Regions from separate parts of the Micromonospora sp. WMMC264 genome, predicted to be linked through region 1. Evidence: riboswitches for the same ligand, from Rfam matches in the RefSeq annotation. Region 1 holds a riboswitch; each other region holds the start of a gene.
The links. Region 1 has a riboswitch for cyclic di-AMP ahead of O7542_RS09415 (transglycosylase family protein). Riboswitches for the same ligand answer to the same signal wherever they lie in the genome.
Positions count from the first base shown of each region.

Region 2: another riboswitch for cyclic di-AMP. It lies ahead of O7542_RS25545 (C40 family peptidase); the one in region 1 lies ahead of O7542_RS09415 (transglycosylase family protein).
Region 3: another riboswitch for cyclic di-AMP. It lies ahead of O7542_RS02865 (hypothetical protein); the one in region 1 lies ahead of O7542_RS09415 (transglycosylase family protein).
Region 4: another riboswitch for cyclic di-AMP. It lies ahead of O7542_RS23225 (hypothetical protein); the one in region 1 lies ahead of O7542_RS09415 (transglycosylase family protein).

Region 1 covers NZ_CP114907.1:2,265,133-2,270,395, reverse strand. Annotated here, with positions in the region: gene O7542_RS09425 (M4 family metallopeptidase) at 1-1,377, shown strand, start outside; gene O7542_RS09420 (YbaB/EbfC family nucleoid-associated protein) at 1,512-1,961, opposite strand; gene O7542_RS09415 (transglycosylase family protein) at 2,145-2,789, opposite strand; cyclic di-AMP (ydaO/yuaA leader) riboswitch at 2,788-2,933, opposite strand; gene O7542_RS09410 (LLM class flavin-dependent oxidoreductase) at 3,106-4,668, shown strand; gene O7542_RS09405 (helix-turn-helix domain-containing protein) at 4,715-5,191, shown strand; gene O7542_RS09400 (SDR family oxidoreductase) at 5,225-5,263, shown strand, end outside.
Region 2 covers NZ_CP114907.1:5,751,206-5,756,468, reverse strand. Annotated here, with positions in the region: gene O7542_RS25555 (C40 family peptidase) at 1-222, shown strand, start outside; gene O7542_RS25550 (peptidoglycan recognition family protein) at 288-2,321, opposite strand; cyclic di-AMP (ydaO/yuaA leader) riboswitch at 2,560-2,697, shown strand; gene O7542_RS25545 (C40 family peptidase) at 2,711-3,742, shown strand; gene dcd (dCTP deaminase) at 3,807-4,385, opposite strand; gene O7542_RS25535 (pyridoxamine 5'-phosphate oxidase family protein) at 4,464-5,009, shown strand; gene O7542_RS25530 (zinc metalloprotease) at 5,082-5,263, opposite strand, start outside.
Region 3 covers NZ_CP114907.1:602,109-607,371, reverse strand. Annotated here, with positions in the region: gene O7542_RS02875 (AAA family ATPase) at 43-2,160, shown strand; gene O7542_RS02870 (cation diffusion facilitator family transporter) at 2,255-3,169, shown strand; cyclic di-AMP (ydaO/yuaA leader) riboswitch at 3,313-3,444, shown strand; gene O7542_RS02865 (hypothetical protein) at 3,449-4,525, shown strand; gene O7542_RS02860 (SRPBCC family protein) at 4,522-5,058, opposite strand; gene O7542_RS02855 (STAS domain-containing protein) at 5,100-5,263, opposite strand, start outside.
Region 4 covers NZ_CP114907.1:5,297,134-5,302,396, forward strand. Annotated here, with positions in the region: gene O7542_RS23200 (hypothetical protein) at 1-375, opposite strand, end outside; gene O7542_RS23205 (heavy metal-associated domain-containing protein) at 411-617, opposite strand; gene O7542_RS23210 (metal-sensitive transcriptional regulator) at 698-997, shown strand; gene O7542_RS23215 (SHOCT domain-containing protein) at 1,123-1,332, shown strand; gene O7542_RS23220 (YibE/F family protein) at 1,497-2,780, shown strand; cyclic di-AMP (ydaO/yuaA leader) riboswitch at 2,935-3,066, shown strand; gene O7542_RS23225 (hypothetical protein) at 3,070-4,095, shown strand; gene O7542_RS23230 (carbonic anhydrase) at 4,157-4,816, opposite strand; gene O7542_RS23235 (MarR family winged helix-turn-helix transcriptional regulator) at 4,976-5,263, shown strand, end outside.

The DNA.
Region 1 (5,263 bases):
CCGACCGTCACGAACCTGAGCTGCCAGGACGCGGCGAACAACACCACGTTCAGCGGCTCCGACGACGTGTGGGGCAACGGCACCGCCACGAACAAGGAGACCGGCTGCGTGGACGCGCTGTTCTCCGCGCAGACCGAGCACAAGATGCTCGCCCAGTGGCTGGGCCGCAACGGCGCCAACGGCAACGGCGGCTACTGGCCGATCCGGGTGGGCCTCAACGACCAGAACGCCTACTACGACGGCAGCCAGGTGCAGATCGGCAAGAACACCGCCGGTCAGTGGATCGGCTCGCTGGACGTGGTGGCGCACGAGATCGGCCACGGCATCGACGACAACACCCCCGGCGGCATCTCCGGCGGCGGCACGCAGGAGTTCGTGGCGGACACGTTCGGCGCGGCCACCGAGTGGTTCGCCAACGAGCCGTCCAGCTACGACGCGCCGGACTTCCTGGTCGGCGAGAAGATCAACCTGGTCGGCTCCGGCCCGATCCGCAACATGTACAACCCGTCGGCGCTCGGCGACCCGAACTGCTACTCGAGCAGCATCCCGTCGACCGAGGTGCACGCCGCGGCCGGGCCCGGCAACCACTGGTTCTACCTGCTGGCCAACGGCAGCAGCCCGACCAACGGGCAGCCGTCCAGCTCGACCTGCAACAGCAGCAGCGTGAGCGGCCTGGGCATCCAGAAGGCCATCAAGATCATGTACAACGCCATGCTGCTGAAGACGTCGTCCTCGTCCTACCTGAAGTACCGCGTCTGGACGTTGCAGGCGGCGAAGAACCTCTACCCGAGCAGCTGCACCGAGTTCAACGCGGTCAAGGCGGCCTGGGCGGCGGTCAGCGTGCCGGCCCAGTCGGGTGAGCCGACCTGCGCCGGTGGCACCCCGACGCCCACACCGAGCACCACGACCACCCCGCCGTCGGGCGGCTGCTCCGGCAACAAGCTCGCCAACCCCGGCTTCGAGTCGGGCAACGTGAGCTGGAGCGCCTCGTCCGGCGTCATCACCACCGACAGCGGCCAGGCCGCGCACGGCGGCTCGTACAAGGCGTGGCTGGACGGGTACGGCTCGTCGCACACCGACACGCTCAGTCAGTCGGTGACGATCCCGGCCGGATGCCGCGCGACGTTCAGCTTCTGGCTGCACATCGACAGCGCGGAGACGACCACCGGCACCGCGTACGACAAGCTCACCGTCAAGGCCGGCAGCACCACGCTGGCCACCTACTCCAACCTGAACAAGGCCACCGGCTACGTGCAGCGGTCCTTCGACATCTCGTCGCTCGCAGGCACCACGGCGACCATCTCGTTCAGCGGCGTGGAGGACAGCTCACTGCAGACGTCCTTCGTCGTCGACGACACCGCGGTCACCCTGAGCTGACCGTGGCGTAGCGCGGCCGGTCGTCGTCCTCCCGGCGGCCGGCCGCCTCGTCGTGCCGGGCGGTGCCGCGTCGCGCGTGGCCGCCGCCGCGTGCCGGGGCGGCGCCGCGTCGTGCCGGGCCGTGTGCGGTCAGGTCAGGCCGGACGCCCGGCCTGGGACGCCGTGCCGCGGTCGCGGTGGATCCGCGCGGCCGCCTCGTGCATCGCGCGACCGAACAGCTCGGCCTGGTCACCCATGCTGCCGAGCCGGGCGGCGAGCGCGTCGGCGTCGGCCCGCGCCGACGCGCTGACCCGGGCGTCCAGCTCGGACAGCGCGGCGTTGGCGGCGGCGGTGACATGTCCGCAGAGGACGTCGAGGGGCTCGCCGGCCAAGTCCGGGTCGATCGTCACGGAATCCAGCCGGCCGCCCTGAACGGCGACCGCGCGGACTCGGCCGTCGGCTGCGGTGCCCTCGGCGCGCAGCAGGTCGCCCGGCTCGCCGTCGGCGTGCTCCGAGGCCCGGGAGCGCATCGCGGTGAGCGCCTGCTGCGTGCGGGTCAGCAGTTCGTCGATGCTCGCGGCCGCCGAGAACGGATCGTTGGTCATTTCCGCGCTTTCTTCACGTCTGAGCCGATCATCGTGACCCTAGCAACCGGCTCCGACGAATCGCGGTCAGCGGCCGTCACGGGTGGCGTCCGGCGCCGCGAGCAGGCCGGACACCGGCGGCGCGGCGTGTCGCGGGCGGCCGGACGCCCGGCCGGGTCGAACCGGCCGGGCGTCCGGACCAGATCAGCGCAGACGCAGCCGCTGACCGGGGAAGATCAGGCCGGGGTCGTCGCCGACCACTGCCCGGTTGCGCTCGTGCAGGGCACGCCAGCCGCCGTCGACGCGCTGCGCCACGGCGATCTCCGACAGCGTGTCCCCGCGCCGGACCACGTACGTCCCGGCCGACGGCTGCGGCGCCGCAGTCGTCGCGGCCCGCTCCGGCGCGGTCTTGCGCGTGGCGGCCCGCTTCGGGGCGGACTTCTTCGAGGTGGCCTTCTTCGGGGCCGCCCGCTCGGACCGGGTCGCCGCGGCGTTCGCCGAGCCGCCCTTCTTGCCGCAGACCGGCCACGCGCCGATGCCCTGGCCGCGCAACACCTTCTCCGCGACGGCGATCTGCTCGGACCGGCTGGCCAGGTCGGCGCGGGCGGCGTACTTCTGGCCGCCGTAGCCGTTCCAGGTGGCGCGGGAGAACTGGAGCCCGCCGTAGTAGCCGTTGCCGGTGTTGATCTTCCAGTTGCCGCCGGACTCGCAGCGCGCGACCGCGTCCCAGTTGACGCCCGCGCTGGCCGGTGCGGCCGGGCCGAACAGGGTCGCGACGCCGACGGCGGCGCCGGTCACCACCGCACCGAGAGCGGTACGGCGGCTTCGGGCCGAGTATGCAGTTGCCATGTGGATTCCTCCACGCCGACGAGGTGAGCTGTCGGGTTCGGGCCGAGGAGCCCGGCCGCCGGTGGCGGCTTCACCCCGAGGTGACGATGCACCGTGGAACGTGTGGTTCCCCCGCTCCCGCACGAGGTTCGGTTACCGGGGCCGGCGGCGGGATTTGGCGTTTCCGGCCCGCGGTGCCCGCGAATGCGAACGAAACCGACGCTAAGGACGGTTTGCGACGATCGTCCACTTCTTGTGATGGTGTTCACCCGGCCGGGCTACCACCTGTGGAGCTACCGTGGCAGGGCCGAGCAAGATCACGGGAGGGGCGGGACGGATGACCGATCACGGACACGAGCTGACCTTCGGCGGCTTCATCACGCCCGCCGCCGGGCAGCCCGACCAGGTTGTGGCGCTGGCCACGCTCTGCGAACAGGTCGGGCTGGACCTGGTCACGTTCCAGGACCACCCGTACCAGCCGGGCTTCCTGGACACCTGGACGCTGATGTCCTACGTGGCCGCCGTCACCGAGCGCATCCACCTGGCCGGCAACGTGCTCAACCTGCCGCTGCGCCAGCCGGTGGTGCTGGCCCGCAGCGTGGCCAGCCTGGACCTGCTCACCGGCGGCCGGGTCGAGATGGGACTCGGCGCGGGCGCGTTCTGGGACGCGATCGAGGCGACGGGCGGGCGGCGCCTGTCCCCCGGCGCGGCGGTCGAGGCCCTGGACGAGGCGATCCGGGTGATCCGCGAGGTCTGGGACACCGACCGCCGCGGCATGATCCGCGTCGACGGCGAGCACTACCGGGTGGTCGGCGCCAAGCGCGGCCCGGCGCCCGCGCATCGGGTGGGCATCTGGGTCGGCGCGTACAAGCCGCGCATGCTGCGCCTGGTCGGCCGCGCCGCGGACGGCTGGCTGCCCTCCCTGTCCTACCTGCCCAAGGGCCCCGACGAGCTGCCCGCCCTGAACGCGCTCGTGGACGAGGGCGCGCAGGCTGCCGGGCGCGACCCGGCCGAGATCCGCCGCATGCTCAACGTGACCGGCACGTTCGCGCGCTCGTCGGCCGGCTTCCTGGCCGGCCCGCCGGAGCAGTGGGTGGAGGAGCTGGCCGGGCTCACGCTGGAGCACGGCGTCACCACGTTCATCCTCGGCAGCGACGAGCCGCGCGCGATCCAGATCTTCGCCCAGGAGGTCGCGCCGGCGGTCCGCGAACTCGTCGCCGCCGAGCGCACCGCGCCCGGCAGCGGGGCCCGCGCGGTCGCCGACGACACGGCCGCCACCGGCGGCGCGGCCACGCTGGCGGTCACCCCCACCCCCGACCCGGGGGTACGTCTGAGCGCGCGCCGCCCCTGGGACGAGTCGACCCGGCCGACCGCCCCGCCGCCTCCGGCCGGCCAGGTCTACCCACCCCGGGGGCAGGCCGCCGGGCAGCACCTGGTGGACGTGCACGACCACCTGCGCCAGGAGCTGGCCCAGGTGCGCGACCTGCTGGAACAGGTCAAGCGGGGCGCTGTCTCGCCGGGCCGGGCGCGGGCGGCGCTCAACGAGATGACCATGCGGCAGAACAACTGGACGCTCGGGGCGTACTGCGCGGCCTACTGCACCATGGTCACCCAGCACCACGGGCTGGAGGACGCCTCGATCTTCCCGCACCTGCGCCGCTCCGAGGCCGGGCTGGCGGCCGTGCTCGACCGCCTCGAGGAGGAACACGTGGTGATCCACGGGGTGGTGGAGGGCGTCGACCGGGCGCTCGTGGAACTGGTCCACCGGCCCGGCGACTTCACGCAGCTCCAGGAGGCGGTGGACCTGCTCACCGACACGCTGCTGTCGCACCTGTCGTACGAGGAGCACCAGATCGTCGAGCCGCTGGCCCGGCACGGCTTCTTCCCCGGCCAGCTGTGAGGTAGCTGACTTTTGATTTCCTAAGTCAGGGGGTACCGTCGACGCCATGACGGACCTCCTTGCGCAGCGTGACTCCTGGTCCACCGCCAACTGCTCGATCGCCCGGGCGCTGGAGGTGGTCGGCAACCGCACGACGCTGCTCCTGCTGCGCGAGGCGTCGTTCGGCACCCGCCGCTTCGACGACTTCGCGCGGCGGGTCGGCGTCAGCGAGCCCGTCGCCGCCGCACGCCTCAAGCAGCTCGTCGCCGACGGGCTGCTCGACCGGCGCCCCTACCGCGAGCCCGGGCAGCGCACCCGCGACGAGTACGTGCTCACCGCCAAGGGCAGCGACCTGATCCCGGTGCTGGTCGCGCTGCGGCAGTGGGGCGACACGTACGCCGCCGACGAGGCCGGCCCGGCCGTCCGGCTGACCCACGACGAGTGCGGCGCGGCCGTGCACGCCCGGCTGCGCTGCGACGCCGGACACGACGTACCGCCCGGCGAGCTGGCCGTCCTGCCCGGTCCGGGCCTGCTGTCCGCCTGACCCACCTTCCTTTCCCACCCCTCGGAGCGAGACATGAAGATCGCTGGAAGCACCGCCCTGGTCACCGGCGCC
Region 2 (5,263 bases), 3.3 Mb from region 1:
ATCTCGCTCACCCACTTCACCGGCGCGCAGTGGAACGAGGGCCGCAAGGTGTCCCGTTCCGAGGCGCGCCCGGGTGACCTGGTGTTCTTCGGCTCCGATCTGCATCACGTCGGGCTCTATCTCGGCAACGGGGTGATGGTGCACGCGCCCCGGACAGGCAAACCGGTCCAGGTGTCGAGCATCAACACCCAGCCGCTCGCCGGCTTCGTCCGGGTCACCTGACCTCGGTCACACCGAAAGGCCCCCGGTCCGCATGGACCGGGGGCCTTCGCGTTCTCGGGGAGGGGTCAGCGCGGCGCGCCGACCGGGGACGGCAGGATCAGCACGTCGTCCAGGTTCACGAACATGATCCGGTGGCCGAACTGGACCTGCACGTACTGGTTCTTCCCGCGTACCACGGTCCGGTCACCCGGCGCGGAACCGTCGAACGAGACCGCCCGGTAGTACTCGCCGGGCAGCACCCCGCCGACCGCGTACCGCTGGCCGGCGGCGAACGTGTACTGCAGCGGAGAGATGGCCTGGTACGGGATGGTGTCCGGGTAGGCGGACTGCTCCGGGTAGGCGCGGCCGTACACCGGGATGGTGGCCTTGCCGGGCCGCGGGGTCACCACGAAGCCGGTGGCCCACTTGGCGGTGGGCGCGGAGGCCGGGTTGTGGAACCACGCCTTCTGGCCGAGGTACCAGATCGCGGTCCAGTCGCCCTGCCGGCCGGCGAGCGCGTACGTCTGGCCGGCCGAGGCGCGGGCGCCGTGGTCGGAGATGTACATGGTGTCCGGCGTGCCGTCCGGGCGCAGCCCGAGGTCGTTGACGAGCGGGGCGTCCGGGCTCGGCGCGGTCCGCAGGATCACCGCGGAGGAGCCGCGCGAGGGGCACGGCTGCGCCGGCGGGGTGGGCGTCGGGACGCCCGGCGGCTGCTGGTTGCAACCGGTGAACGCGGGCCGGTTGGTGGCGAAGTCCGGGTCGATGGTGACCAGGCCGGTCTTCGCCGTGCCGGTGCCGCGGAACGGCGCCTTCATCAGGTCGAAGTAGTGCGACCAGTCCCAGTAGGGCCCCGGGTCCCAGTGCATGCCGCCCACGTTGGCGGCGGTGATGCCGGGCACGTTGTCGTGGCCGATGATGTGCTGCCGGTCCATCGGGATGCCGAACTTCAGCGCCAGGTGGCGGACCAGCTTGGCGGAGGTGCGGTACATCGCCTCGGTGTACCAGGTGCCCTGGCCGGCGAAGCCCTCGTGCTCCAGGCCGATGGACTTGGCATTGACGTACCAGTTGCCGGCGTGCCAGCCGACGTCCTTGGTCTTGATGTGCTGGGCGATGTAGCCGTCCACCGAGCGCAGCGTGTAGTGCCAGCCCAGGTAGTCGGCCCGCTTCACCAGGTCGACGCTCGGGCCGAAGTAGCCCTCGGTGTCGTGGATGACGATGTACTCGATCTTCTGCTGCTTCGGCCGGTCAGCCAGGTCGTGGTTGCCGTAGTCGCCCGGGTCGTCGCTGAGCTGCTCGTAGGGCGCGGGAATCCACTCGCAGGCCAGCCGGACCGGGCACTCCAGCCCGTCCGGCCGCTGCGCGGTGCGCAGGCCGAGGCGGGCCAGCCGGGAGCGGTCCGGCTTCGCGGCGGTGGCGGCGAGCGTGACCCGCTGGCCGTCGTCGGTGGTCCGGGTGGCGCCCTGGCCGAGCTGGTCGTAGACCTCGTCGGCGAAGGCCGCCGCCGCGTCGGCGGTGTCCGCGCCGGAGTAGCGGGCCACCGCGGCGTACCAGGCCGCCGGGTCGGTGCCGGCGCCGACCGGCCCGCCCAGAGCCTTCTGGTACGACGACAGCAGCGCCGCGCCGCCGCGGATGTTCGCGGCCGGGTCGGTGCGCAGCGTCCCCGCGTCCAGCCCGGTGAGCGCGGCGGCCGCGTCGAGCGTCTGGAGCGAGGCGCTCGGCAGCGGCGTCTCCCGCGTCGGCGCGGCGGCGGTGGCCGGGTCGAGCTTCAGCGGCCGGGAGTCGTCGCCGCGCGGGTCCTCGTCCTCGTCGACGTGGGCGCTGCCCGGCGTGGCGAGGATGTGCGCGGCGTCGGTCAGGTGCATCGGGCCGTAGCCGCCGCTGGTGCTGGGCTGACCCGGGTGGGTGTCCCAGCGGGACTCCAGATAGGAGACACCGAGCAGCACGTTCTGGGGCACGCCGTACTCGGCCGCGGCGGCGGCGTATTGTTGTTGCCGGTCGCTCGCGGGCGCGGACGTGTCCGGCGCGGCGGTAACCGGGCCGGTGGTCGCCAGCGCGGTGGCCGTGGCCACGGCGGCGGCGAGCAGTATCCGTCTGCCCGACGGCGGGGCGGAGAGATGCATCGAACCTCCTGGACAGGGATGGGGGTCACTGCGTTTCCACCCTCACTCCGCACACCCGCGACGGTCAATACCTTTCCAGTAAGTAATCAGTCGTGAAAGAAAATTTCACCTCCGTGCGCGGTGTGGCGCTGGATCGCGTACGGAGTGTCACGGCGCTGGAAGTTGCGGATCGATAACGGTGGTCCCTACTCTGGTGAATCGTCGGCCGCACGTCTCACCGTCCAACCCGGTCGGTGACGGTCCGACACCGCCGAGTCGCCTCCGGGCGAGCCGGGGAACCAGGTACCTGGGGTGAATCCGCAGCGCTGCTGCGGTAGGGCGGCTCCCTTCCCGCCCGAATCCGTCAGCTAACCCGGTAGGCGGTACGGAAGAAGGAGTACGGACGCCCGGTGGCACTCCATGCCCCGCGGCCGTCGTCGAACCGGTCGGTCGACCGGTCCAGCGCCGCGCCGCGTTCCCGCTGGTCCCGCTTCACCACCGCCCTCGCCGCACTGGTCGGCACCGCCGTCGTACTGACCGGCGGCGCCACTGCGGCACACGCCGAACCCTCGGTCGCCGAGATCGAGGCCCAGATCGACCGCGACTGGAACAAGCTCGAACCGGTCATCGAGCAGGTCAACGACGTACGCGAGCAGCTCGCCGCGCGGCGCAGGCAGGCCGACGCGCTCGGCCGCCAGATCGCACCCCTCCAGGCGCGGGTGGACGCCGCGCTCGGTCAGGTCGGCGGCCTCGCCGCCGACGCCTACAAGGCCGACAACCTCTCCACGGTCAACGCGCTGCTCGGCAGCCGCTCACCCGGTGACCTGGTCGACGGCCTGGAGCTGCTCGACCGCTTCGCGCACCGCCAGCACGAGCAGGTGCGCTCGGTCGCCGCGCTGCGCGACGAGCTGGCGGCGAAGAAGAAGCCGCTGGACGAGATGATCGCCGGCCTGGCGCGCACCGAGGCCCAGCTCGCGGCGAAGAAGAAGCAGATCGACGCCGAGATCGCCAAGCTGGAGAAGCTGCGGCTCAAGGTGTACGGCAAGGGCGGCGGCGGCCCGCTGCGCCCGGCGCCCTGCCCGGCCGGCTATCCCGGCGGCCCGGCCGGAGCGGCGGTGAAGTTCGCCTGCGCCCAGATCGGCAAGATCTACGTCTGGGGCGCCGCCGGCCCGGACCACTTCGACTGCTCGGGCCTCACCATGGCGGCCTGGGCCAAGGGCGGCGTCTCGCTGCCGCACAGCGCACGCCAGCAGCACGGCGTGACGAAGCGCATCAGCCGGGCCGAGCTGCGCGCCGGCGACCTCGTCTTCTACTACAGCGACCTGCACCACGTGGCGATGTACGTGGGCGACGGCTGGGTGGTGCACGCCTCCCAGTCCGGCAAGCCCATCACGATGAAGCGGGTCGACGACGGCGACATCAACAGCTACGGCCGCGTGTAAGGAAGGGCCCCCTCTTAACGCCTCCGGTAGAGGAGGGGGCCCTTCTTAACAACTGCGGGCGGCGTCAGCGCGTCGGCCAGGTGCGCCAGCTCTGCCAGGACCGGCTCGGCGTCGGGCCGCGCTGCCCCTGGTAACGCGAGCCGTAGACGGCCGAGCCGTACGGGTGCTCGGCCGGCGAGGAGAGCCGGAAGATGCAGAGCTGGCCGATCTTCATGCCGGGCCAGAGCGTGATCGGCAGGTTCGCCACGTTCGACAGCTCCAGCGTGACGTGGCCGGAGAAGCCGGGGTCGATGAAGCCGGCTGTCGAGTGGGTCAGCAGCCCCAGCCGCCCCAGGCTCGACTTGCCCTCGAGCCGGCCCGCGAGCTGGTCGCCCAGCGAGATCACCTCAAGCGTGGAGGCGAGCACGAACTCGCCCGGGTGCAGCACGAACGGCTGGCCCTCGGGCACCTCCACCATCGAGGTGAGGTCGTCCTGCTGGACCGACGGGTCGATGTGTGTGTAGAGGTGGTTGTTGAAGACCCGGAAGAGCCGGTCCAGGCGTACGTCGATGCTCGACGGCTGCACCAGCGTGGGCTCGAAGGGCTCCAGCGCGAGCGTGCCGGCCTTGATCTCGGAGATCAGGTCGCGGTCGGAGAGCAGCATCGGAACACCATAGCGACCGGTATGGGTGACCTGCGTGTCGCACTACTTCTTCGTACACGTGTTCGATAGGATGTCCGCATGGCTTCCTGGTCCGAATTCGCCGCCGACGAGCCCCGCCTCGCCGGCGAGATCCGCCTCCTGATGCAGCAGTACGGGCCGGGCTTCGGCTACCTCGCCACGGTCCGCGCCGACGGCGGCCCCCGCGTCCACCCGGTCTCCCCGGTGTTCACCGACGACGGCCTATGGTGCTTCGTCATCGACTCGCCGAAGCGCCGCGACCTCGAACGCGACGGCCGCTACGCGCTGCACTCGTTCCCGCCCGAGGAGAGCGACGACGAGGCGTACGTCGCGGGGCGCGCGCGGCCGGTGACCGACCCGGCCACCGTGACGCGGCTGGCCCGGATCGCCCGCGCGTCGCCACATGGTGACTGGCGGCTGTTCGAGTTCACAGTCGAGGCGGCGATGCTGACCCGGCGCGACCCTGTCGCCCAGCCCGGCGCCGCTCCGCCGCAGGTGCGGGTGTGGCTCGACCCGCTCGGGGCCGAACCGGCCCGGCGTGAGCCGGTGGGCGCGGAGGGCCGGCGCGGCCGGCACGGCTTCGACACCCGCCGCCCGGCCGCCTGACCCCGACCCCGAAACGAGCGGTGCCGGCCCCGTCCGAGGACAGGGCCGGCACCGGTACGCGGTACGAGGCGGTCAGGCTGCGCGGTAGGCGTTCCACGCGGTGAGCATGCGGCTCGCCTGGCCGGCGGTGAACTGGTACATGCAGGAGTCGTACGTGTAGTCCATGAAGTTGGTGATCGGGTCCTTGCCGGCGGTCGAGCAGGTGTCGCGGCCGGTCGGGCACTGGTACGCCGGGGACGCCTCGGCCGGGGTGT
Region 3 (5,263 bases), 1.7 Mb from region 1:
TCATTCAGCCCGTCGTGCCGTCCGACCACAGGAGCATCCGCGTTGACCGACCAGACCACGCTGGACCGGGAGATCGCCGCCGAGCAGCGCCACCTCGACCGGGTGTACGCCCGGCTGGCCGAACTGCGCCGGTCGGCGGCCGACGCCGAGCGGGAGGGCTACCGGCTGGCCCGGGTCGGCAACTTCGGCGCGCTGGTCGAGCGGGATGCGATGGTCTTCCACGCCGCCCAGCGCCGGCACGTGCTGGACGCCGAGCACGAGGGGCTGGTGTTCGGGCGGCTGGACCTGCGTACCGGGCAGGTGCTGCACGTCGGCCGCCTGGGCGTGCGGGGCGTGGACGCGGAGACGCTGGTGGTGGACTGGCGGGCCCCAGCCGCCGCCGCGTTCTACCAGGCCACGCCCGCCGAGCCGCGCGGCGTGGTACGCCGGCGCACGATCCAGTCGGCCTCGGAGAAGGTCACCCGGATCGAGGACGACCTGCTGGACCCGGAGGCCGCGCCGCCGGACATGGCGGTGGTCGGTGACGGAGCGCTGCTGGCCACGTTGTCCCGGGCCACCGGCCGGGGCATGCGCGACATCGTCGCCACCATCCAGCGCGAGCAGGACGAGGCGATCCGCTCCCCCGGCAACGGCGTCACGATCGTCTCCGGCGGCCCGGGGACCGGCAAGACGGCGGTGGCGTTGCACCGGGCCGCGTACCTGCTCTACTCCGACCGGGCCCGGTACGCCGGCGGCGGCATCCTGGTGGTCGGCCCGTCCGGCGTGTTCGTCGAGTACATCGCCTCGGTGCTGCCCTCACTGGGCGAGGAGACCGCCACGCTGCACTCGCTCGGCTCGCTCTTCCCCGGCCTGTCCGCGTCGCGGACTGACCCGCCGGACGTGGCGGCGGTGAAGGGCTCGCTGCGGATGCGCCGGGTGCTGGAACGCGCGGTCCGCGACGCGGTGCCGGACTCCCCCGCCGAGCTGCGCCTGCTGTACCGGGGTGAGCTGCTGCGCCTGGAGCGCCCCGCGCTGGACGCGATCCGGGACCGGACGCTGGCCCGGGGCGCGCGCCGCAACGAGGTACGCCGGGCGGCGTTCGACGCGGTGCTCGCCGCGCTCTACGCGCAGGCCCGCACGCTGCGGGTGGGCCGGCTGCCGGAGCAGCCCGCGTTCGAGGACGAGATCATCGAGCGGCCGGAGTTCCGCGAGTTCCTCAAGGCGTGGTGGCCCCGGCTGCACCCCCGGCACGTGCTGGACTGGCTGGCCCGCCCGGACCGGCTGCGCCGCTACGCCGGGGGGATCCTCTCCTCGGCCGAGATCCGGTTGCTCGGGCAGGCGTACCGCACGCTCGCGACCGACGGGCTGACGGTGGCGGACATCGCGCTGCTGGACGAGCTGGACGCGCTGCTGGGCAAGCCGGTGCAGCGGGCCCGGCCCAAGCGCGACCCGTACCAGCTCGCCGGTGGCGTGCGCGAGCTGAGCACGTACGCCGATCGGCAGCGCGCCGCCCGCGCGGCGGCCCGGGAGCGTCCGGCCGACTACCGCGACTACGCGCACGTGGTGGTGGACGAGTCGCAGGACGTCTCGCCGATGCAGTGGCGGATGATCGGCCGGCGCGGGCGGCTGGCGTCCTGGACGGTGGTCGGCGACCCGGCGCAGACCGCCTGGACCGGCGACCCGCAGGAGCTGGACCGGGCCCGGGACCAGGCGCTGGGCCGGCGCAAGCGGCACCGCTACGAGCTGACCACCAACTACCGCAACTCGGCGGAGATCTTCGCGGTGGCGGCGGCGGAGATCCGCCGGCTCTACCCGGATCTGCCGCTGCCCGACGCGGTCCGGTCCACAGGCGTTCCGCCGGTGGAACGCACGGTGCCCGCCGCCGAGCTGCCGGCGGCCACCGTCGAGGCGGCCGAGGCGCTGCTCGGCCAGGTGGAGGGCACCGTCGGCGTGATCACGCCGGTGCCGCGCCGGGACGAGGTGGCCGGCTGGCTGGGCGCGCTCGGCGCGGGCCGGCTCCAGGTGGTGACCAGCCTCCAGGCCAAGGGCATGGAGTACGACGGCGTGGTGCTGGTGGCGCCGAGCGAGATCCGGGCCGATCCGGGCTCGGGCGTGCGCACGCTCTACGTGGCGCTGTCCCGGGCGACCCAGCGCCTCACCACGCTCGACCCGGTGGGGTGAGGGGCCACGCCCGCGCCACCCACAGTTCACTTGCATACATAGCGATGTGAGCATACATTGGGCCCGGCCGGTACGCGGCAGGGAGGGTGTTGGCGTGGGCGCAGGTCATGACCACAGCAGCGCGGTGGCCAACGCGGCACACCGCCACGCAGGCCGGCTCTGGGCCGCGTTCGCGCTGCTCGCCGTCCTGATGGTGGTCGAGGCGGTGGCCGCCTTCACCACCGGCTCGCTCGCCCTGCTCTCCGACGCCGGGCACATGTTCACCGACGTGCTCGGCATCGGCATGGCCCTCGCGGCGATCACCGCCACCCGGCGCGCCGGCACCGACCCGCAGCGCACGTTCGGCCTCTACCGGCTGGAGGTGCTCGCCGCCCTCGCCAACGCCGTGCTGCTCGGCGCCGTCGCGGTCTACGTCCTGATCGAGGCGGTACGCCGCTTCGGCGAGCCGCCGGAGGTGCTGGCCGGCCCGATGCTCGTGGTGGCGGTGCTCGGCCTGCTCGCCAACATCGTCGCCTTCGCGCTGCTGCGCGCCGGGGCGAAGGAGAGCATCAACCTGCGCGGCGCGTACCTGGAGGTGCTCGGCGACCTGCTCGGCTCGCTCGGCGTGATCGCCGCGGCGCTGGTCATCGCGGTGACCGACTGGTGGTGGGCGGACCCACTGGTCGCCGTCGGGATCGGCCTGTTCATCCTGCCGCGCACCTGGCGGCTCGGCCGGGCCGCGGTGCGCATCCTGGTGCAGGCGGCGCCGGAGCACCTCCAGGTGACCGCCGTGCACGACCGACTGGCCGCGGTCCCCGGCGTGGCCGAGGTGCACGACCTGCACGTCTGGACGCTCACCTCGGGCATGGAGGTGGCCTCGGCGCACCTGACCACCGACCCGGGCGTGGACCCGGCCGGGGTGCTGGCCGCCGCGCGGACGGCGCTGCACGAGGACTTCTCCATCGATCACGCCACGTTGCAGGTCGAACCCGGAGCGTCAGCCGGAGTGTGCGGAAAGACCGAGTGGTGATTAGGGCAGACTTAAATCACCGTGACTGCTGTACACTTATGTCGGTTTTGCCCCACCATGCGGCACTGCGCAACGGAGCCACGCCCGGGCCGCGCCGGTAGGCTCGGTCGCGGCCGCAGCCACCGGCGTCACGGGCGCAGGTGGGGTGGCCGTCGCCTAATCGCCCGAAGGGGCGAGCCGGGGAACCACGTACGTGGGGTGCATCCGCGTCAGCGGTAGGGATCTTCCGTCCCGAACCCGTCAGCTAACCCGGTCGGCGGTTGACGGAAGGACATGTGAATGCCCCCAGTGGCACCTGTACGACGGACGGCCGCCCGGTTGGCGGCCCTGCTCGTCGCGACGCTGACTGTCGGCGTCGCGACCGTTCCGGCCTCCCCCGCCTCGGCGGCGCCCCGGACCGCCCTGCTCGCCGCCGCGCCCGGCGACGACGAGGGCGGCACGCCCGAGCTGCGCGCCCAACTCGACGCGGCCAGCAAGGGCTGGCTGGAGGCGAAGGCCGCGCTGAACCGGTCGGTGGACCGCCAGAAGCAGCTCAACGACCAGCTCGCGAAGGTCGGCGCCGAGCTGGCCGTACGTGACGCCAAGGTCGGTGAGATCGCCGGGGTGGCGTACCGCGCCGGGCGGCTCGGCACCGCCGCCGCGCTGCTCGACAGCAGCAGCCCGGCGGGCTTCATGGACCGGGCCGCCACGCTGGAACAGGTCGCCGCGCACGAGGACCGCACGGTGCGCGAGCTGATCACCACCCGGGACGAGGCCACCCGCACCCGGGCCGCGCTCGACACCGAGATCCGCGAGCAACGCAAGCAGGTCGAGGTGATGGGCAAGCGCAAGGAGCAGGCCGAGCGCGCGCTCGAAGTGGCGAACGAACGTTCCGCCCGCAACAACAGCAGCGGCGGCGGCAGCGTCCAGGGCACCTCAAGCAAGAACGCGAAGCCCGCACCACGCAACTCGGACGGCTCGTGGCCGTCGGAGTCGTGCAGCGTCAACGACCCGACCCCGGCCAACGGCTGCATCACCCCGCGGACGCTGCACGCGCTGCAGCAGGCCAAGGCGGCCGGTTTCACCAGGTACGTCTCGTGCCACCGGCCCAGCGGCTCGGGCGAGCACCCGAAGGGGCGGGCCTGCGACTTCGCCGCCCAGAAGAACGGCTTCGGCGGCGTGGCCAGCGGCGGTGACCGGACGTACGGCAACAACCTGGCCGCGTACTTCGTGCGCAACGCCGACCCGCTCGCCGTGCTCTACGTGATCTGGTTCAAGCAGATCTGGCTGCCCAGCAGCGGGTGGAAGTCGTACAGCGGCGGCAACGGAGACCCGTCCAGCGACCACACCAACCACGTGCACCTGTCGGTGTACTAGCGCGCTCCCGGGGGGCCGGCCGGATCGGGCCGGCCCTCCAGCGTCGCGCCGAGACGGGCCGCCAGGCTCAGGTGAGCCGCCCGGGCCTGGCGGAACGCGTACCCGAACAGCGGCGCCGGCGCGGTGAGCGTGATCTCCACGTCGATGCGCACGGTGCCGTCGGGCTCGTCGCGCAGCCGGGTGTGGTTGCGCACCGTCGTCGCCGGCTGCTGCCGGGCCACAGTGACCACCTCGTCCTCGCTCGCGACCAGCACGTCCGCCTGGTACGTGACCGGGAAGTGCAGCGGGCCCAGTTGCAGCCGGTCGGTGATCGCGTAGCTGGCCAGCGCGCCCGGCCGGGCCGGCAGCTGCCGGACCCGGACGATCAGCGGATGCAGCTCGCCCTGGCGACTCAGGTCACCCAGCAGTGCCACCGCGTCGGCCCGGCTGCACCGGGCCTGCACGGTGTAGCTGAAGCTGTCGCTGCTCTGCAAGCGGGCCCCCTCGCCGTCGTACGTCGCGACGATCGTCCCGTACCGACGCCGGGCTGGCAACGGGTAGAAGGTCCCCTGGCCGCAGGGGGTGCGAACGGCGCTCAGGCGCCGGGCAGCACCTCGGGGGTGTCGTCGGCGAACCACGGCTCGGGAGCGCCGAAGAGGCCGAGCAGGCCGGTCACCCAGAGCTGCCGGTGCACGAACCGGCTCGGCTCGGTGACCACGAGCTTGACGCCACTGACCTCGCAGGTCTGGAAGCCGGCCA
Region 4 (5,263 bases), 3.0 Mb from region 1:
GTGGACGTGCCGGAAGCCGGACAGGTCCCGGCGCGCGACGATCAGGTGCATGCGCTTGTCGTGGGCCACCTCGAAGCGGGTGACCGGCGTGCCGTCCGGGCCGGTGATCCGGAAGGCGAACTGCCCGGCCGGCGCGGTGGCGGGCTGGAGCGTGTAGCCGCCTTCGGAGACGAGCAGCCCGCCGGGCAGGTGCGCGTCGGCGCCGTTCTCGTCACCGTGACCGGTGTCGCCGGTCCCGTGGTCGCTGCCGCTGTCGTCGTGGCGGGTCTCGGCGGCCGGGGCGACGGGATCGGCCAGGTTGCCGATCCCGTACGCCGCGCCGAAGACCGCCACGAGGCCGAGCGCGAAGCCGCTGAGCTTCGTCGCCGTGTTCATGGTTTCTCCTCGGTTCTGCGGGTCCCGTGGACCCGTCACGCACCGACGAGGTCGTAGCCGGCCTCGTCGACCGCCGCGCGGACGGTGTCCGTGTCCAGCGGGTTCTGACTGGTGACGGTGACCCGGCCGGTGGCCAGGTCGACCCGGACGCCGGTGACGCCCGGAAGCGCGCTCAGCTCGGTGCTCACCGAGTTGACGCAGTGGCCGCAGGTCATACCGCTCACCTGGTAGGTGCTCTCCATGTCGCCCTCCGATCTCATACCCCCTGGGGGTACAGCCGGAACGTTAGCATACCCCCGAGGGGTACGCTATCCTCGTTCTCATGACCGCTCCGTCCAGCCCGACCCGGGGCTACACCGCCAGCAAGGACCAGCTCCTCGCCCGGCTCCGCCGGATCGAGGGTCAGGTCCGTGGCATCGAGAAGATGGTCGAGGACGACCGTTACTGCATCGACGTGCTGACCCAGATCTCGGCCATCCAGGCGGCGCTGGACAAGGTCGGCCTCGGCCTGCTCGACGGGCACGCGCGGCACTGCATGCACGAGGGCGCCGCCGAGGGCCGGGCCGACGAGATGGCGACCGAGATGATGGCCGCCGTCGGCCGCCTGATGAAGCGCGGCTGAACGGGACCTCCGCCCCTCCGAGCAGGGCACATCGACCCGCGCCGACGCGCCCGTGCGGCCGTACCGTCGAAGTGGCGGGCAGGCCGGCCCCGGCGGACCCGCGGTGACGGACGGAGGGCGGCCCGATGATGTGGCAGAGCCCGATGATGGGCTGGATGTGGATCTGGTCCCTGGCGGTGCTGGCGGTGCTGGCAGGGCTCCTCTGGCTGGCCGTGCGGTGGACCGGCCCGCAGCGGTCCGGGCCGACGGCGGCCCGGCGCATCCTCGACGAGCGGTACGCCCGCGGCGAGATCGACGAGGACGAGTACCGGCGACGCCGGGCCGGACTGGCCTGACCCGCGCGGGGCGCGCGTCACCGGTCACGGTGTCCGGGAGCACCCAGCCGGGCTGCCTACCATGTCGGGGCGACGACCCGGACGTGGTCGACACGTCCGCGCCGGCCCGGTGACCAGACCGGTCCGGCGGACCAGGCGTCGCCGCGACCGTTGGGAGAGACGCCTTGGGTGCCGACCACACCCGCCCCGCACCGCCCACGCCACCGGGCGTACGGCGGCTGCTCGTCGCCGTGGTGGTGCCGCTGTTCGCGCTCACCGTGATCGCCGCGCTGGTGCTCTGGCCCCGGCAGGACCGGGAGCCGGTCGGCGGCGCGGACGTCCCCCGCTACCACGGCACCGTGACCCGGGTGGTCACCGAACCCTGCCCGCCGACGCCGGAGGCCCCGGAGGGCGCGGGCGGCCCCTGCGGCACCGCGACCGTCGCCGCCGAGCAGGGCCCGGACGCGGGACGGCAGGTCGAGACGCCGCTCCCGGCCGGACCGGGCGCGCCCCGGGTCGAGGTCGGCGACAAGATCGTCCTGGTCGAGCTGATCGACCCGGCCGACCCTTCGGTGAAGTCCTACAACATCGCCGAGCACCAGCGCGGCACGCCGCTGATCTGGCTGCTGGTGCTCTTCGCCGCCGCGATCGTGGCGTTCGGCCGCTGGCGCGGGCTCGCCGCGCTCGGCGGCCTGGCGGCCAGCTTCGCCATCCTGCTCGGCTTCGTGCTGCCCGGCATCGGTGGCGGCCAGCCGCCGCTGCTGGTGGCGATCGTGGGCGCCGCGTTGATCATGTTCGTGGTGCTCTACCTGACGCACGGGATCACCGCGCAGACGTCGGTGGCGGTGCTCGGCACGCTCGGCAGCCTGGTGGTCACCGGCGTGCTCGGCCTGCTCGCCACGTCCGCCACCCACCTGACCGGCTTCGGCAGCGAGGACGCCACCACGCTGTCCATGTTCCAGGGCGACGTGGACCTGCACGGACTGCTGCTGGCGGGCATCATCATCGGCTCGCTGGGCGTGCTGGACGACGTCACCGTCACCCAGGCGGCCACCGTCACCGAACTCGCGCACGCCAACCCGGGGCTGTCCCGGCGGCAGCTCTACCGGGCGGCGACCCGCGTCGGCCGGGCCCACATCGCGTCCACCGTCAACACCATCGTGCTGGCGTACGCGGGCGCGTCGCTGCCACTGCTGCTCCTGCTGGTCGCCGACTCCCGCCCGGTGAGCCAGATCCTCACCAGCGAGTTCCTCGCCCAGGAGATCGTCCGCAGCGCGGTGGCCACGCTCGGCCTGATCGCCGCCGTACCGCTGACGACCGCACTGGCCGCGATCGTGACCACCGCCGGACGGCGCGCGCCCGGTCCGGAGCCGGCGTCGCCCGTACCCCCGCCGCCCCGTCCGCCGACCGGACGCGACGACGCGCTGGAGGCGCTCGGCGGCGGAAAGAGTACGGAGGCGACATGGTGACACTCCGCACGGTGACCATCGATTTCAAACGCGACGCTGGTCACGGTGCGCCACGGCGAAATCTCGCTATTGGTCGGCTTCCGGACGTAGATCCGCAGGAGTGCTGTCGGGTAACCTCGCTGCCGGTCACCGCCGAAGGCGCGCACCGGCGCCAGCGGTGCCGCCGCCCAATCGCCTGCGGGCGAGCCGGGGAACCAGGTACATGGGGTGAATCCGCGCGAGCGGTAGGGGCCACTTCCGTCCCGAACCCGTCAGCTAACCCGGTCGGCGGCCGACGGAAGGGAACACTGTGACGCCACCCCTGCGCCGCTGGCTGACACCCCTGGTGGCCGTGCTGGCCTCGCTGGCAGTGCTGGCCGGGCCGAACTCGGCGACGGCGGCCCCCGCCGCGGCGGCCCCGAAGCCGTCCGGGCACGAGGAGGACGGCGAACCACCGCTCATCACCGAGGCGATCGACAGCGCCAACCGGAACTTCCTCCAGGCGAAGGCGAAGCTGGCCAAGTCGCAGGACCGCCAGCGGCGGCTGGCCGCCGAGGTACAGGCGGCACAGGCCGAACTCGAGGCGCTCAGCCCGCAGGTCAACCAGCTCGCCGCCCAGTCCTACCGGACCGGCCGGATGGGCGCGATGGCGATGCTGCTGGAGAGCAACTCGCCCGACTCGTTCGTCCGCCGCGTCAACGCCCTGGACGAGCTGAACCTCCTCAACGCGCAGCGCCTGGCCGCCATCAACGCGGTCAAGAACCGCGCCGAGACGGCCAAGATCGCGCTCGACGCCGAGGTGCGAGAGCAGGAGAAGCAGAAGAACGCGATGGAGCGCGAGAAGGTGCAGGCCGAACGCGCCCTCAAGCTCGTCGGCGGCCTCGGCTTCACCGGCGGCCTGGTCGACGCCACCTCACCGGTCGCCAAGATCGGCCCCGGCCGCACCGCCGACGGCGGCTGGAAGGCCGAGTCGTGCAGCGAGAACGACCCGACCACCTCGGGCTGCATCACGCCGCGGACGCTGCACGCCTACAAGGAGGTCCGGCGCGCCGGCTACACGCGCTTCGTGGGCTGTTACCGGCCGGGCGGGCCGTGGGAGCACCCCAAGGGCAAGGCGTGCGACTGGTCGCTGCAGAACAGCGGCTTCTCACCCTGGCACAACAACGACACCCGCAAGTACGGCAACGACGTGGCCGCCTTCCTCATCCGCAACGCCGACCGGCTGGGCATCTACTACGTGATCTGGAACCGGCAGATCTGGTTCCCGGCCACCGGCTGGAGGTCGTACAGCGGGCCGTCGAACCACACCGACCACGTCCACATGTCGATGCTCTGACCTGGACGCAGCAAGAAGGGGCCGCCCCCGTGGGCGGCCCCTTCGTCGTCCGGCGCTCCGGTCAGCCGGCCAGCGCCGCGTCCGCGTCCGCCGGCGACGAGGGAGCGGGCAGTGACGCCGGGACCTGCGCCACTGTCCGCACCTCGCCGCCGGAGAGCCGGTACGACATCCCCGCCACCGTGCACCGGCCCGCCGCGACCCGCTCGGCCAGCACGGAGGACCGGGCCAGCAGCGTCTCCACGGTCTGCGCGATGTGGACGTCGATGATGCCGTCGAGGTCGTCGATGCCCTGCCGGGCGGCGCGCAGCAGGCTGGGCGAGACCGCGTCCACCACCGCTCCCAGGTGCCCGGCCGGAGCGGCGCCGGTCCGGACCCCCTCCCGGGCGGCCTGGACCGCGCCGCAGGAGTCGTGCCCGAGCACCACCACGAGCGGCGTGCCCAGCACGGTGACCGCGTACTCGACGCTGCCGAGCACCTCGGGCCCGGCGGTGTGCCCGGCGGTACGCACCACGAAGAGGTCACCGAGACCCCGATCGAAGATGATCTCCGCGGCGAGCCGCGAGTCGGAGCAGCCGACGATCACCGCGAAGGGGTGCTGGCCGTCGGCCACCGCCGCCCGGTGCCCGGCGTCCTGATTCGGATGCTGCGGCACACCGGTGACGAACCGGTGGTTGCCGGCACGCAGCTCGGCGAGCGCCTGCTCCGGGCTTCTCGGCGTCATCTGCCTCACCTCGTCTACCTGCGGAACGACCAGGCCGGACGGCCTCGCGACTTCACGGTCACACGGCGTCAGGGGCACGTCAAGATTCGTGATACGCATTTCATACTTTCCCGTGCCGGCCCGCGTCCGATTCGGGTCGGCAGCGTCGATGGCCATAGCATGGCCACCATGGCGACGACACCAGGTGAGGACGGGAGCCGCCGCAACTGGACCTTCCTCACCAATCACGGACATGTGCTGCTGGCGATCGCGCGCAACCCCACGGCGCGGCTGCGGGACGTGGCCGACGAGGTGGGCGTCACCGAGCGGGCGGCCCAGGCCATCGTCGCCGACCTGGAAGCCGGGGGTTACCTGCGGCGCACCCGCGTGGGGCGGCGCAACGAGTACACGATCAACCCGAAGGGACGCTTCCGGCACCCGGCGGAGGCCGACCAGCAGGTCGGCGCC